DNA from 3 places in the Bacillus hominis genome. Region 1 is predicted to be linked to each of the others. Evidence: riboswitches for the same ligand, from Rfam matches in the RefSeq annotation. Region 1 holds a riboswitch; each other region holds the start of a gene.
The links. A riboswitch is a leader RNA that binds a small molecule or an ion and turns the genes downstream of it on or off. The one in region 1 is predicted to bind thiamine pyrophosphate.

Region 1 (5,457 bases):
CAAAGATGCGTTTTAAAAATTTCATGAATGCTTCCTCCAACTAATAAATTTCTTTTCTAATATCGAAACAAGTATGACGAAAAAAATAGCTAATAATGATAACAATACAATTGGTGCAAATACACCAGCTCCATCTAACTGCGTCATCATTCTTTTACTGAAATATCCAAGCCCAGCTTGTGCACCGAGCCATTCTCCAATTGCTGCCCCGATAACACTAAGCGGAACTGCAATTTTTAACGCTGAGAAAAAGTAAGGAAGAGCAGATGGCAACTTTAGCTTTAGAAAAACATCTTTTTTTGTTGCACCATACGTAACTAAAAGCTCCTCCCATTCTTTCTTCGTACTACGCAGTCCGTCATACGTATTTACCGCAATTGGGAAAAACGTAATTAAGACAGTGACAACAACCTTGCTCCAAATGGTATATCCAAACCATAAAACAAATAGTGGCGCAAGTGCTGTAATCGGGATTGTTTGAGAAGCTACTAATAATGGATAAAATGCTCTTTCCATCCACGTATTCGCATTCATTAACATTGCTAGCCCCACACCTAATACGACAGAAATAACAACACCTATTAAAACGACGGATAATGTTGCCGGTAAATGAACCGTAAATAATATATCTTTTAGTTTCCATATCTTCATTACGATTGCAGACGGTGACGGTAAAATGTACATCTCATCTACAATTCTTGCTCCTACTTCCCATAGAGCAAGTAAAACTCCACTTAATATGAGGGCAGGTAATAACTCCTTCAAGCGATTCATCATACGAGTACCTGCCTTTGTAACATACTAAGGAGCTCTTCTTTAAGCGCTAGCACTTCAGGCTTATATAAATCTTTTCTTGTTCGGTTACGATCAAGCGGCACAATTCGCTCAGTTAAAGTTGCTATCGGTTGATTTTCTACAACCAAAATTCGATTAGAAAGAAACAATGCTTCTTCAACATCATGAGTGATAAATAAAATTGTTTTTTCCCACTCTTTCCATTGTTCAAACAACCATTCTTGCAAAGATGCCTTCGTTAAAGCGTCCAATGCACTAAAAGGTTCATCTAACAATAATATCTCCCCACCTGTTAATAAAGTTCGGATAAAAGATACGCGTTGTCTCATACCACCAGATAAATCTTTCGGATATTTTTTCTCGTACCCTTGTAAACCAAATTTATGTAACAGTTCTTTCGCTTTTACTTGCGCTTCTTTCTTCTGTACACCTTGGCACTCTAGCGGCAGGGCCGCATTCTCAATAATCGTCCTCCACGGCAAGAGCATATCTTTTTGGGGCATATACCCTACAGGATGACTCTTTGTTTCTGTCAGCTCTATCTGTCCAGTACTTGCCTCTTCTAAGCCTGTAATAAGGCGAAATAAAGTACTTTTCCCGCATCCACTCGGTCCGATAATACTTACAAACTCTTTATCTTGTATAGAAGCATTTAATTCATCGATGATTGGTTTCTCATCATAATGAAAGGAAACATTATGAAACTGTAGTATGTTCTTGCTCCTCAAAACCCCACATCTCCTTACGATAAGCCATATCCCAGAATAAATATTCAAATCGGCTGGAATATAAGAAAATCTCCTCTAATCGGTCTAGCTCTTTCTCTGACTTTCCAACTGCCATTTCATTTAATAAATCTATTAACCAAATACAAAGGTTACCGTATTCTTCAGAACTATATCCTTGAATCCATTCACCAAAGAACTCATGATCTCTTGCTCCAGGAATATCATTTAAACGCTTTCCAATCTCCCAATAGCTCCACATACATGGAAGTAAAGCTGATATTAATTCTGCAAGTGTGCCATTTTGAGATACAGACATCATGTAATTTGTATATGCTAAATTTTTAGCAGATGGTTTTGCAGATTCCATCTCTCGTGCAGAAATACCAAGTCTTTTTGCATATTGTTTATGAATCGTCATTTCACCATTTAAAATGCCATCAATTTGCTCTGCAAATTTTGCCATAACTTGTGGATTCGTTGCCTTTACAACCCCAATTGCATATAGCTTTGCATAATCTAGCAAATATAAATAATCTTGAATAATATAGTACTGGAATTTGTCTTTTTCCAACGTACCATCCCCCATACCTACTACAAACGGATGATTATGACTTTTCTCCCAAACAGGCTGCACCGTATCAAATAATCTTTCACAAAATTTCATTTATAATTCCCCTTCCTATATATCTATTTATCTCAATAAAAAAACCACTTCTGTGTATAAGAAGTGGTTACAGCAAATAAAATTATAATTTATTCGTTGTTCCACTTCCCTTCGCTAGTATTATCTAGATCAGGTGTTGTAAGGGTTAAGGATTATTCCTCTCTCAGCACATCAAGCACCCCTAGTGGTTTCAATATGAAATTTTTAAATAAAAAAGCCCCGTTTCTATACGCAAAGAAACGGGGACTCATTGTTAGTGTCCGTATTGCTTCCCTACGCTAGCATAATCTAGATCAGGTAATAAAAAGGATCAAAGACTTAAGGTCTTACTCTCAGCTGGCAACACCAGCCCTCCTAGCAAACTATAAAATTATCACTGTCAGTATAACACCGCCATAAGACATCATCAACTGTTTTAATTTTCTTAATTGTGAATTAAATACGAGCGTGTTAAACACATATAAATGCGACCCCACAAATGATATATACAATATTTATATATGAACCTCTCTTCTAACATTATTTATTTTTATTGATTTCATATTACATTTATGTGAATACGACCAATATATTATATCTTTATACTATAATAAAATTACAACTATACAACTAGAGGAGGTCTTTATTACATGAATATGAAAGCTACAGCTTTAACAGCAACTACTATCGCAATTGCTTCTTTACTTCCTTCTATGGGAGAATCCGATATACAAACAGCGGCTGCTAAGCAACCATCTACAGTAAAAACTGGATATGTAAAAATTGACAACGTTGCACTACATCAAAATAACCATGCAGACAGTGCAATAATTGATAACATTCGATTTAATAGCCCGGTTACTATTCTTGAGACAAATCCAGATTGGTATAAAGTATCTGTTAACAACAAAACAGGCTATATGAAAAAAGATGCAATTCTCTTCAAAAAAAATGTTCAACCAAAGAATCAATATATCGTAAATGCCAACGCATTAAACGTTCGTTCTGAACCTAATACAGAGTCTTCTATTCTAGATATATTACCAAATGGTCAATTCATTACCATTCAAGGTGAACAAGGGGATTGGTACAAAATATTACATAACGGTCAAATTGGATACGTACAAAAAACATTTGTATCTAATGGATCCACACCTCTAGTAAAAGGTGTAACTGTACAAGGTTCTCCTTCTTATACTGTTGCAACACCAAAATTAAATGTACGTAGCAACGCTAGTACAAGTAGCACTCTACTTGGCTCATTACAAAGTGGTACACAAGTACAAGTAGTAGAAACGGTAGGTACTTGGTATAAAATTCGTTTTGGCACAGGATACGGATATGTAGCAAAACACTATGTAGTGCAAAATCAAAATCAAGCACAAGCTAAAACAGCTCAACCTTCATCAATCCCAGCAGTTTTCAAATTCCCTACTCAAGGGAAAATCAGCTCCACTTTTGATATGCGCTGGGAGCAAATGCATTATGGTATAGATATAGCAGCACAAGGAAATGTCTCTATTCAAGCTGCTGCTGCAGGTAAAGTTGTGAAATCTTATTATTCAGCTAGCTACGGCAATGTCGTGTTCATCGCCCATCAAATAAATGGGAAATTATATACAACAGTTTATGCTCATATGAAGGATCGCACTGTACAAACTGGTGATCAAGTACAAACTGGACAATTAGTAGGTCATATGGGAAACACAGGTCATTCATACGGGCAACATCTCCATTTTGAATTACATAATGGGGAATGGAATTTTGAAAAAACAAATGCAGTGAACCCACTGCCATATTTAGTTAGGTAAATTTTATGCCACGCGATATACCTCTCTTTATTGAATACCTGGCCTTTTTAGGTTTAATCTGTTGTCTAGTCATTTATAATACGAACACTGTATTTTTATCTATTATTATTGCTTTTGTTGCTTTAGAAATCATTATGGAAGCATTACAAATGCGGCTAAAACAAAAAATTGCCCATATTTATAATGCAATTTTTCTTTTGAGTGCTCTTATAACAAATATAATTAGTAATGGTTTTTATTTATCTACCGTACTTCCTGTATTCTTTATAGGTGTTTTATTATTCATAGCTAGATACGTTAATGTTCCTAATAACCAAAAACATGAACAAGAAGCTTAGAAAGAGGAGACACTGTGTACCAATCTTTCAAAGATAATCCAATTCAATATATATTGAATTTATATAAAAAAATGAATACTTTTTTTGGTATACAAGGAAGTTATACTGCACAATTTCTCCTTTATGGAATGTTATTTCTTATCTTAGTTACTTTCTCCTTGTTTTACTAACAAAAAAGGATCTCACATAAACTTGAGATCCTTTTTTAATTTATATTAATTTTTAATATGTAAAATATGGTTTATCCACAAGCGTATTTTTCATAAATAAAACTAAGATTATATTTTTTCTCTAAGCTCATTCTTTGTTCATCGTCGCACCAATAGAAAAGAATATCATGAATCGTTGCATAACGCTTATTTTTAAGAAATAGTTTAAAGAATGATGGTAAACAATCATGTAATTGTATAAATATATAATTGCGTAGTATTTCTTCTTTGTATTCAATTCCCTTACAAATATACAGTAATTCTTCACAATAATATGCATGTTGTGGAACTTGGATCATTTCGAAAAATGGTACATACGATAGTAACTTTCCAATAAAATGACCATACCGATCCATTACCCCTATCGTCATATGCTCCATCATTTCTTTCATCACATATAAATAATCATCTACATGAGTTGTCTTTAAAGGGTCTAATCGATCGGAAATTTGAGAAAGTACAGCTTTTTGACAAGCTAAAACTGCTTGACTAGGTCCATAATATGATAGAAAGTCTGTACACTTACGATACTTTCGTAATAAGTCATGTGTATATAAATCATACACAAAAGTATTACAATGCATTGCTAAACTCATCATATCACTATTTAATTGCTCTTTTGACAGTAGCTTCGCTCGCTTACACATATAAAAGAATGTAAATTCCAATACTTCTTTATGAGATAATAGATGTTTGCAATCTGTTATACATTTCTCATTAAATTTAACTCGATCCCAAATCTCTACATCCTCAGCTGTTAATTCACCAATACGATATTTAATAATTAAATAGTTTAAAGCAACTGCTTTCGTCAAAAGATCCCATGTTTCATACTCCAATGAAGTTTGGACAAATTCATCTAGCCCTTGGGTTATCATAAAAGCATTTGCCTCTTCATACCAACCAATCTCTTGACATAAACGAAGAATACGT
Region 2 (5,457 bases), 310 kb from region 1:
TCTTCCACTTACAACCAACCGCTCCTCCTATCGATGTAATGCTTATGATTTTAGCGGTAATCACTGCTGCTGGTGCTTTGCAAGCTGCTGGAGGAATGGATTATCTTGTCCACCTTGCTGAGAAAGCATTACGAAAAAACCCAAAGCGCATTACATTTTTTGCTCCTATTGTTACTTATTTATTCACGCTGTGCGCGGGAACTGGTCATGTCGCTTATTCTGTACTTCCCGTTATCGCCGAAGTATCTCGCGAATCAGGAATTAGACCTGAACGACCAATGTCAATTGCCGTTATCGCTTCCCAGCAGGCAATTACAGCTAGTCCAATATCGGCTGCAACAGTTGCGCTTTTAGCAATGTTAGCCGACTATAAAATCACTTTGTTAGATATTTTAAAAGTCAGTATCCCTTCTACTTTCATCGCTTGTATGGTAGCTGCATTCGTTGCTAGTAAAATGGGAAAAGAATTAAATGAAGACCCTGAATACTTGAAGCGATTAAAAGAGGGAATGATCCCTAAACTTGAAGAGAAAAAAGAATTTGTAGGTTCAAAAGGCGCAAAATTATCAGTTATTCTTTTCCTAGTCGCAACTTTCCTTGTTGTACTTCTCGGTTCATTTGAAACACTTCGTCCAGGATGGATGGTTGATGGGAAATTAGTTCGTCTGTCAATGCCAAACACAATTGAAATGGTCATGTTAACCATTGCTGCTCTTATTATTATTTTCTGTAAACCAAATGTGGAAAGCATTGTAACTGGTAACGTCTTTAAAGCAGGCGCAACAGCAGTTGTTGCTATTTTTGGTATCGCCTGGATGGGAGATACTTTCTTCAATGGAAACTTAAATATAATTCAAGGATCAATTCAACACTTAGTGACAAGTGCACCATGGCTATTTGCTATCGCACTATTCATTCTATCTATTTTACTGTATAGCCAAGCAGCAACAGTTCGTGCTTTAGTGCCACTTGGACTATCACTTGGTATTCCGCCGGCATTACTTATTGCAATGTTCCCTGCAGTAAATGGATACTTCTTCATTCCAAACTACGGGACAATCGTTGCTGCAATTAATTTTGATCGCACTGGTACAACAGGAATTGGTAAATATGTTTTAAATCATAGCTTTATGATTCCTGGCCTGATTGCAACCTTTACTTCTATCGGAATTGGAATGCTCTTAATTTCAATTATGTTTTAAATAAAAGCACAAACCTACAATTTAAAAGGGTTTGTGCTTTTTTAATCAAACGTTTGTTTAAATAAAGTGAAACTTTAATCAGTGGGAGTTTTGTTCATCCCCCACTGATTATTAGCCCTCACCAATCGGGCTGCCCGTAAATAGCGGGATAAACGAAATAACTCATTTTGCGCCTCTACAAGCTCTTATTTACTTCCTCAGCTAATTTCTTCGTACTTTCATACGCAGATTCCGCTAAGCTAATCGCTGAAATAACTGAAACACCATCCGCACCCGCTTCTATAACCGACGCTGTATTTTCAATTGTAATACCACCAATCCCAACGATCGGTATTGTAATCTCTTGTTCCCTAAAATACTTTAGACCTTTCGTTCCTTGAACCGCTTTCGTATCTTTTTTCGTACTCGTCGGGAAGATTGGACCAACTCCTAAATAATCGGCTCCATTTTCAATCGCCCAGCGTGCTTCTTCAATTGTATGTGTAGATACTCCAATAATTTTATCTCCCATTTTTTTACGAACAGATGTAATTCCTTCATCATCTTGTCCAACATGCACGCCATCTGCATCTAACTCGAGAGCTAGTTCTACATCATCATTTACGATGAATGATACACCATACTCCTTGCAAAGCGATTGTAGTTCTTTCGCAAAATCAATACGTTTCTCTCCCGTTAAAGCCCCTTCTCCCTTTTCACGAAATTGAAAAATTGTTATACCACCTTCTAGTGCATCTCTCAATACTTGTAGTGGCTCCTTCGTACAATTGTTACTTCCCATAATAAAATATACTGGTAATAACCTAGACATTTCATCCATTGTAATACGCGACATCTAGTTCCCCTCCTTACTGTATAACTTCAATCTTTCCATACTTCTCAATATCATCTGAAGTTGTATTCGCTAACTGATTTAAAAATTCAATTTGGAAGCTTCCTGGTCCATTCTCTACTGTTTTCGAAGCCGCTATTTCTGCTGCTACTCCATAGAATGTTAATGCGGCTACTGTTGCCTTTACATAATCCTTTTCTACCGCTACAAATGCTCCTATTACAGAAGTTAGTAAACAACCTGTTCCAGTAACTTTCGTTAAAATAGGATGGCCATTTCGAATAAGAATAGTTCGCTCTCCATCTGTAACAACATCTTCTTCTCCAGTAATTACCGCAACTGTATTTAATTCATCCGCTGCCTGTTTTGCAATATTTACAACATTACCATTTCCAGTACCAACGTCTACACCTTTAATTTCCCATTTCTCATTAATAACATTAGCAATTTCAGCTGCATTTCCGCGGATAACAGCTAAATCGATTTCAGCTGGAATATATCTCGCAACTTCTGTTCGATAAGAAGTTGCTCCTGCCCCAACTGGATCAAACAATACTGGTACATCATTCGTATTTGCTGATTTACCAGCAAGTAACATCGCTTCTACCTCTTCAGGACGAAGTGTACCCATATTTAAAACAAGAGCTCCTGCAATGCTAGCCATTTCTGCTACTTCTTCTTTTGCATACGCCATTACAGGCGATGCTCCTAATGCTAACAATCCGTTTGCTGTAAAATTCGTTACAACAATATTTGTAATATTATGCACGAGTGGATTAGACTCTCTCACCAATTCCACGACTTTACTAATTTCTTGTACATTCATTCAATTCATCTCCTAACTATAATGATGGGAGATACACAAAAAGGCACTTTGCGTACGCAAAGTGCCTGAACATGTGCTTTTACACTCTCCCTACGCTGGCATTATCCAACAGGTTCAAATGGTCAATGACGGATTAGTCATACTCTCAGTTTGCATCCACAAACTCCCATGTGTTTATTATTCATCTACTTCAAAGTCTACTCTTATTCTAGTAAAATAACAAGTTCTTTACTTTTCCATATAAAGTGAAACTTTAATCAGTGGGGGTTTTGTTCATTATTAGCCTTCACCAATCGGGCGTTACGGGCAGCCAGACTCCCACCTAACTTCTTTGCTCCAGCTGAATTTTGAGGTGGGAGTTTTACTTCCCGCAAATAGCGAGATAAAAAGAGTGATAGGAAACTCATCCTATCACTCTTTTTATAATTATTTTAGACCTTTTGATACTTCTTTAACCATTTCTGATACAGACTCAAGTCCGCCACCAGATAGGTACCAGTAGTTTGCATCAAGGTAAACTACATTACCGTTTTTCGCAGCATTTGTTTTGCTAACGATTTCGTTTTCAACAACTTGTTTTGCAGAAGATTTTCCGCCAACAACAGCGCCTCTATCTACTACAAAGATGTAATCTGGGTTTTTCTCAAGAATATATTCGAATGAAACTTTATTACCATGTGTATCTGCTTTAAGTTCTGTGTCAACAGGTTTTACACCAAATACATCGTGAATAATACCGAAACGAGATTGCGGACCGTATGCACTTACTTGACCATCATTCGCAAGAAGGATTAAACCTTTTTTATCGCTTTTCGTAGCTTTTTCATTTAATGCTTTAACATCTTTTTCAACTGCTGCAATTTCTTTTTTCGCTGCATCTTCTTTATCGAAGATTTTTGCTAACATTTCTGTGTTTTCTTTAAATGATTTCATGTAATCTTTTGTATCTTGTTCTACATAAATAGTTGGAGCAATCTTTTCAAATTCTTTATATGAATCTGATTGTCTTCCAGAAATGATAATTAATTCTGGGTTCATTTCATTAATTTTTTCAAAATCTGGCTCTTTCAAGCCCCCAACGTTTGTATACTTTTTATCTTTGTATTTAGAAAGGTATTCAGGAACATTTTTTTGTGGAACACCAGCTACTTCTACACCTAATTTGTCTAATGTATCTAATGAACCGAAGTCAAATACTACAACGTTTTTAGGGTTTGTTTTAACTTTCGTTTCACCTAATTTGTGTTTAATTGTAATCTCTTTCGTTTTACTTTCACTAGCTTCTGTCTTTTTGTCAGTAGAAGCATTATTGCTACATGCCACAGCGACGATAGCAAGCATGAAAGTTAATAGTAGCATCGCTAATTTTTTCACTTCAATCACCTCAATAAATTTTTTTAAATTATTTAAATCGATAGTGCATTTACACTATCAAAAATAACTTTCTCTTATGAAAAGTAAATACAAATGTTATTTCCAGATATCTCTTCTATATGGATGTCCATATCATAAATATCTTTTAAAACAGCTTTATCAATAATTTCATTTGTTGGACCTTCTTTCATGACCTTCCCGTCCTTTAAAGCGACAATACGGTCTGAATAACAAGAAGCAAAATTTATATCATGAATTACGATAATAACTGTTTTTCCAAGTTCCTCAACAAGGCGCCTTAGCACTTTCATAATTTGTACGGAGTGCTTCATATCCAAGTTATTAAGTGGTTCATCTAACAAAATGTACTCAGTATTTTGAGCAATTACCATCGCAATATAAGCTCTTTGCCTCTGCCCACCACTTAGTTGATCTAAATATTTATGTTCAATATCTTCAAGCTCCATATAGCGAATAGCTTCCTCAATATGTTGCCAATCTTCTGGTGTTAAATTCCCTTGTGAGTAAGGAAATCTACCAAAGCTAACTAATTCTCGAATAGTAAGTCTTAAATTAATATGATTCGTTTGCTTTAAAATAGAGATTTTTTTAGCTAGATCATTACTATTCCACTCACCAATTTCTTTATCTTCAATATAAATTTCACCAGCATCCTTTTTTAGTAACCTACTAATCATAGAAAGAACTGTACTTTTCCCAGCACCATTCGGTCCAATAAAAGATGTAATCTTTCCTTTTGCTATTTTAATAGAAACATCTTCAACAACATTTTTATTACCATATTGCTTTGATACATTTCTTACTTCTACCATGACTTGCTCTCCTTTAATAGAAGATAAATGAAGTACACACCGCCGACGAAGTTAACAATGACACTTAAAGTTGTGTTAAATTCGAACACTCTCTCAACAATCAATTGTCCACCTACTAAGGCAATGATACTAATAAGGATAGAACCTATAATTAAATATTTGTGCTTATATGTATACAAGAATTCACGTGCAACATTGACTACCAATAATCCTAAAAACGTAATTGGTCCAACTAAGGCCGTAGAAATAGAAACTAAAATTGCGATTGCAATTAAAAGTTTTTTCACGACTTTGTCATAATCTACGCCTAGGTTAATTGCCTCTTCTCTTCCGAGCGATAATACATCTAGTAATTTCAACTCTTTATATATGTAGGCAATAACTAATACA
Region 3 (5,457 bases), 1.8 Mb from region 1:
TTTAGTTGTTAGTGGCGTGATAGGAAGAAATATTGCAATACATAACGGGAAAGGTTTGCAGATTAATGATTTATTGAAGTATGGTAGTGGTTCTGCTGCAATTGAAAAATATATCGAACATTATCCAGAGGACCGTGGAACGATTAATATAAATGGTACTGTATTAGTTGAATCAACTGCTACAAATCTTAAAAATGGAAATCCAGGGAAACAGTATATGAAACAAGCTATTGAAAATCAAATGGATGTAGTAGCTATTTCAAAAGGCGCACTTGTTACAGCTTGGAGTGAACTTAATGAGGCAGCACGTATTTCAGGCTCACGTATTCGATATAGCGGTGCAACTGCCGCTGCGTTACCAACATTAGACATTGGACAACTAAGTTTAGCAGGTTGTCATATTGAAAAAATAGAAGGAATATTGAACGGGACAACAAATTATATTCTTACAAAGATGTATGAAGAAGATAAGACGTTTGAAGAGGCGTTGCAAGAAGCACAAAATAAAGGGATTGCGGAGACTAACCCGTTATTAGATATAAGCGGGATGGATAGCGCTTGTAAATTATTACTTTTGACGAATAGTTTAATGGGAACAGATTATTCACTCAAAGATATACAAATAAACGGAATAGAGCATGTTACAACGCAACAAATTCAAAATGCAAAGGAACAAAGTAAATCTATTAAATTAATTGCATCAGCATATAAAGATGATAATGGAAAAGTAAACCTTAGTGTACAACCTTGTAATTTAGAGAAAGAACATCCATTAGCAAATATAAATAGTATCGAAAAAGGAGTTACATTCTTTACGGATTCAATGGGACAAGTGACAACGCTTGGAGGGGCCTCAAACCCACGTGGGGCAGCCGCAGCCGCTTTGAAAGATGTAATCAATTTATATCGAAAGGATTTATAGGCTTGATAACCGTACCGCTATGCATAAAAAATACATATGTAGTGGACCTTTTGAGAAGGAAATAAATATGCAAAAATAATTGCAGGGGGTAAGGAATTGTTTAAGGATTTTAAAGTTGTAAAAGATCGTCCCGTTTATATTCAATTAAAGGATTATTTGAAAAAGATGATTATGAAAGGGCATTTGTTAGGGAACCAAAAAATCCCATCAACCCGCGAACTGAGTGAATTACTATCTGTGAGCAGAAATACAGTACTCGCTGCTTATGCGGATTTAGAACAAGAAGGATTAATTTATGCAGTTAAAGGAAAAGGAAATTTTGTTGCGAAGGTGGATATATCTAACACCTCGTCTGTTGAAATAGATTGGAAAAATAAACTCAATACAGTTACCGCATTAGCGGATGAATTAGATTTAATGAAACATGGTGTTCGCTGGGAAAAAGGAATGATTGTTTTTAATAGTATTGCCCCGGATGAAAAGCTATTTGATGTTGAAAATTTCAAAAGAGCTTTTCTTACTCGTATGTCCATTGAAGGGGATATCGTATTGAACTACGGATATGCAAAAGGTTATAGACCGTTAATGAATTATTTACTTCATTACATGGAAATGAAAGGTGTAGATATTTCGAACAAAGATATTCTAATTACAAATGGATTTACAGAAGGATTAGATATTGTATTATCTTCTTTATCGAAGAAATCAGGGCGTGTTATTTGTGAGAACCCAACTCACCATGCTGCATTGAAGCTTTTTCGTTTACATGGACTTGAAGTTCATGGGATTAATATGAATGATGATGGTATTGATACGAATGAAGTAGAAAAAAGTTTGCGTGAAATGGATTTTGATTTTGCGTATTTAATTCCTTCTTATCATAATCCAACTGGTATTGTTACGAGTTCGGAGAAAAGAACGGAATTGATGAGGTTATTTTCAAAATACAAGATTCCTATTATAGAAGATGGATTTAATGAAGAATTACGTTATTCAGGTTCACATTTAGCGCCATTATTAACTTTTTCTGGGGCTGGTAATAATGTGATTTATATTAGTAGCTTTTCGAAGGTACTTTTCCCTGGTTTACGTGTAGGTTGGATTATTGCAGATAAAGAACTGATACATTATTTAGAAAGTGTAAAAAGAGCAAGAACGATTCACACTTCTACGTTAGATCAAGCTGTTCTGTTTCAATATTTACATGAAGGATATTTTGAAAAATATTTAAAAAAAGCAAGATCTGTTTATAAGAAAAAATATGAGTTAGCTGTTGAGGCATGTAATCAGTACATTCCGTTTAAAAGAATGACTGGAGATGGTGGACTTCATTTATTTATAGAGTTAGAAGAAAAAATTAATGCCCGCACACTTTTACAAAAGTGTTATGAGAAAGGCGTAACGTTTTCTCCTGGAGATGTTTTTTATTCTGATGGAGGAGGAGTGAATACCTTCCGATTAGGCTTTTCACGTTTGAAAGAAAAGGAAATAGTTAGCGGGATTCAAATAATTGGTGACACATTAAAAAATGAAATTTGGAGATGAGAAGATGAGAATTGGCGTTATTATGGGAGGAGTATCCTCTGAAAAACAAGTATCAATTATGACTGGGAATGAAATGATTGCACATTTAGATAAGAGTAAGTATGAAATAGTTCCAATTACGTTAAATGAAAAAATGGATTTAATTGAAAAAGCGAAAGACATTGATTTTGCATTGCTAGCATTACACGGAAAATACGGAGAAGATGGGACAGTTCAAGGAACGCTTGAGAGTTTAGGTATTCCATATAGCGGCAGCAACATGTTATCTAGCGGTATATGTATGGACAAAAATCTTTCAAAAAAGATTTTGCGTTATGAAGGAGTAGAAACACCAGATTGGATTGAACTTACAAAAATGGAGGATCTAAAGCTTGAAGAGTTAGATAAGCTAGGATTTCCGTTAGTGGTAAAACCAAACTCTGGCGGCTCGAGTGTTGGAGTAAAGATCGTCAATGATAAAAATGAATTAATCTCTATGCTAGAAACTGTATTCGAATGGGATTCTGAAGTCGTAATTGAGAAGTATATAAAAGGTGACGAGATTACATGTTCAATTTTTGATGGGCAACAGTTACCTATCATTTCAATTCGACATGCTGCTGAGTTCTTTGACTACAATGCAAAATATGATGATACTAGTACAGTTGAAGAAGTTGTAGAACTTCCAGCTGAAGTACAGGAACGTGTAAATAAAGCGTCACTGGCTTGTTATAAAGTATTAAAATGTAGTGTTTATGCAAGGGTTGATATGATGGTGAAGGACGGAATTCCATATGTAATGGAGGTTAATACATTACCAGGGATGACACAATCAAGTTTACTGCCAAAAAGTGCAGATGCGGCTGGAATTAATTATAGTAAACTATTAGATATGATAATTGAAACTTCATTAAAAGTAAGGAAAGAAGAAGGTTTTTAAGATAATTGTACAATTAAAACTTTTGATAGTTCCACGAAGTATGCTATGATAATTACAATACGACAACTAAATATTTATCCACTAGGGGGGCCTTTTATAGGCTGAGATCAAATGGAATTTTGAGACTCTTAGTACCTGATCTGGTTAATGCCAGCGTAGGGAAGTGGGAAAGACAAGATATTTAATGCATAAATTAATATCGTCTAATTCACTTTCTTTACGCCTGTAAAGAAAGTTTTTTTATTTTACAGCTTTAATATATGGGATAAATACTTATGTTTTATAAACTATTGGAGGGATTTAAATGACTTTTTCACAATCATTACGTAAAGAAGTAGATTCAATTTGGGAAGCAAGTTTTAATCACCCTTTTGTAAAAAAACTTGGCGAAGGAACGTTAGATTTAGCTAGTTTTCGTTATTATGTGCTTCAAGATTCGTATTATTTAAGTCATTTTGCTAGAGTACAAACGTTAGGTGCTGCAAAGGCTCTTGAATTAGAAACGACGGCTCGTATGGCGCATCATGCACAAAATACTTATGAAGCTGAGTTATCATTACATGAGAATTTCGCAAAAAAATTAGGGATTACGAAAGAAGAAAAAGATAATTTTATTCCTGCGCCAACTGCATATGCATATACATCTCATATGTATCGTGCAGCTTATGAAGGGCATTTAGGAGATATTATTGCAGCTATTTTACCTTGTTATTGGTTATATTATGAAATCGGTGAACGTTTAAAAGTGTGTCAACCTGAAGAGCCAATTTATCAAGAATGGATTTCTGCTTATGGATCTGATTGGTTCCGCACGTTAGTTGAGGAACAGATTGCTCGATTAGATGCTATAGCTGAGACAGTAACAGAGGCAGATCGTAATCGTATGAAACAGCATTTTATTATTAGTAGTCAATATGAATATTCATTTTGGGATATGGCTTATACATTAGAAAAGTGGCCAGTGAATACTGATGTAAAAGATGTAATTGGATAAAGAGTAGAGGTATTGCTATACATAGGTATAGACAATACCTTTTTTTATAGTTTTTTGATGATCAAGACAAATGAAGAAAGGAAGTAAGAATTATATGGAAAAATTACGGTTATTAACATTGTTGTATTCATTTGCAAAATCAAATGATTCGATTTCAAAGGTAACAATTACGTCGGTAAGGGTAGGTATAACTTGATCAATATCGTTTTTTATAGCTCGAAATGCAGATTCTATTGTGTTTGGCTCAGTCTGTCCCGTGATTCCGGTAGGCCCAGTATCGCCAGTCGGTCCAGTGTTGCCAGTGGACCCGGTAACACCTGGGGGTTACATAGGTGGGAGTGTAGGTCCGATTGAACCTGGATTTAATGCAGCGGAGGATAAAAACTTGTCCAATATAATTCACCTCTGAAAAATTCGTGTTACTAATAGTAAAGGCAATGATAGAGCAAAGCGAAATGGACAAGCGATTGTATATGTGGAATTTAATAAAATAGTGATTTTAAAAAGACTACTACCTCAGTTTCTTATGTGAGTAGTAAAGTGACTTCCATTATTCGTGGTTTAAATGAAGTGGTATTGGTTTTAACTCGACCTCAAATAATTCACTTTCAAGTTCATTAAGTGCAAACATTGATACAGGGTATGGAGATGTATTAGACAAAACTTGTGATGAAATAGATTCTCCTGATGATGAGAAAAATGTAACAAACACTTTTGAAAGTGGAGGGACCATAATGATTACACGGTCAGTTTTTTGTAACGTATTAACCAACTCCAAAATTATATAGTTTTATAAGAATTTAAAACTATATTCGATAAATATGCGGATATTTTTATTAATGCTTTTCCATTAGTGAATGGAGAAAATTAATATTCATTGTAAACAATCTAAGAGCACACATATATGTGTACTCTTAGATTAGAAAGATAGTTTTCTATGAGTGGGGGCCTCATAAAATATCATATGCTTGTCCGATTTAAATGTGAGAAGATTTTTAATAAAACGCTATATTAATACGAGATGAGGGAGTGAAATGGAACAATTATCTATATTTGAAATGGATGAAACGAAAATCA

Region 2: linked by a shared signal. The riboswitch ahead of thiM (hydroxyethylthiazole kinase) and the one ahead of tenA (thiaminase II) in region 1 are both predicted to bind thiamine pyrophosphate.
Region 3: linked by a shared signal. The riboswitch ahead of tenA (thiaminase II) and the one ahead of tenA (thiaminase II) in region 1 are both predicted to bind thiamine pyrophosphate.

What each region holds. Positions count from the first base shown of each region.
Region 1 is NZ_JAUCFS010000005.1:716,939-722,395, reverse strand. Features, by position in the region: gene QUF93_RS06145 (ABC transporter substrate-binding protein) at 1-25, opposite strand, end outside; gene QUF93_RS06140 (ABC transporter permease) at 22-774, opposite strand; gene QUF93_RS06135 (ABC transporter ATP-binding protein) at 774-1,523, opposite strand; gene tenA (thiaminase II) at 1,492-2,187, opposite strand; TPP riboswitch at 2,277-2,380, opposite strand; TPP riboswitch at 2,441-2,553, opposite strand; gene QUF93_RS06125 (SH3 domain-containing M23 family metallopeptidase) at 2,817-3,977, shown strand; gene QUF93_RS06120 (hypothetical protein) at 3,983-4,315, shown strand; gene QUF93_RS06115 (DUF3965 domain-containing protein) at 4,557-5,457, opposite strand, start outside.
Region 2 is NZ_JAUCFS010000005.1:411,084-416,540, reverse strand. Features, by position in the region: gene QUF93_RS04565 (anaerobic C4-dicarboxylate transporter family protein) at 1-1,202, shown strand, start outside; gene thiE (thiamine phosphate synthase) at 1,378-2,037, opposite strand; gene thiM (hydroxyethylthiazole kinase) at 2,051-2,860, opposite strand; TPP riboswitch at 2,931-3,040, opposite strand; gene QUF93_RS04550 (siderophore ABC transporter substrate-binding protein) at 3,287-4,234, opposite strand; gene QUF93_RS04545 (iron ABC transporter ATP-binding protein) at 4,309-5,067, opposite strand; gene QUF93_RS04540 (iron chelate uptake ABC transporter family permease subunit) at 5,061-5,457, opposite strand, start outside.
Region 3 is NZ_JAUCFS010000005.1:2,482,967-2,488,423, reverse strand. Features, by position in the region: gene QUF93_RS15305 (homoserine dehydrogenase) at 1-922, shown strand, start outside; gene pdxR (MocR-like pyridoxine biosynthesis transcription factor PdxR) at 1,019-2,467, shown strand; gene QUF93_RS15295 (D-alanine--D-alanine ligase) at 2,472-3,386, shown strand; TPP riboswitch at 3,460-3,565, shown strand; gene tenA (thiaminase II) at 3,691-4,380, shown strand; gene QUF93_RS15285 (exosporium leader peptide-containing protein) at 4,705-4,773, opposite strand; gene QUF93_RS15280 (hypothetical protein) at 4,931-5,158, opposite strand.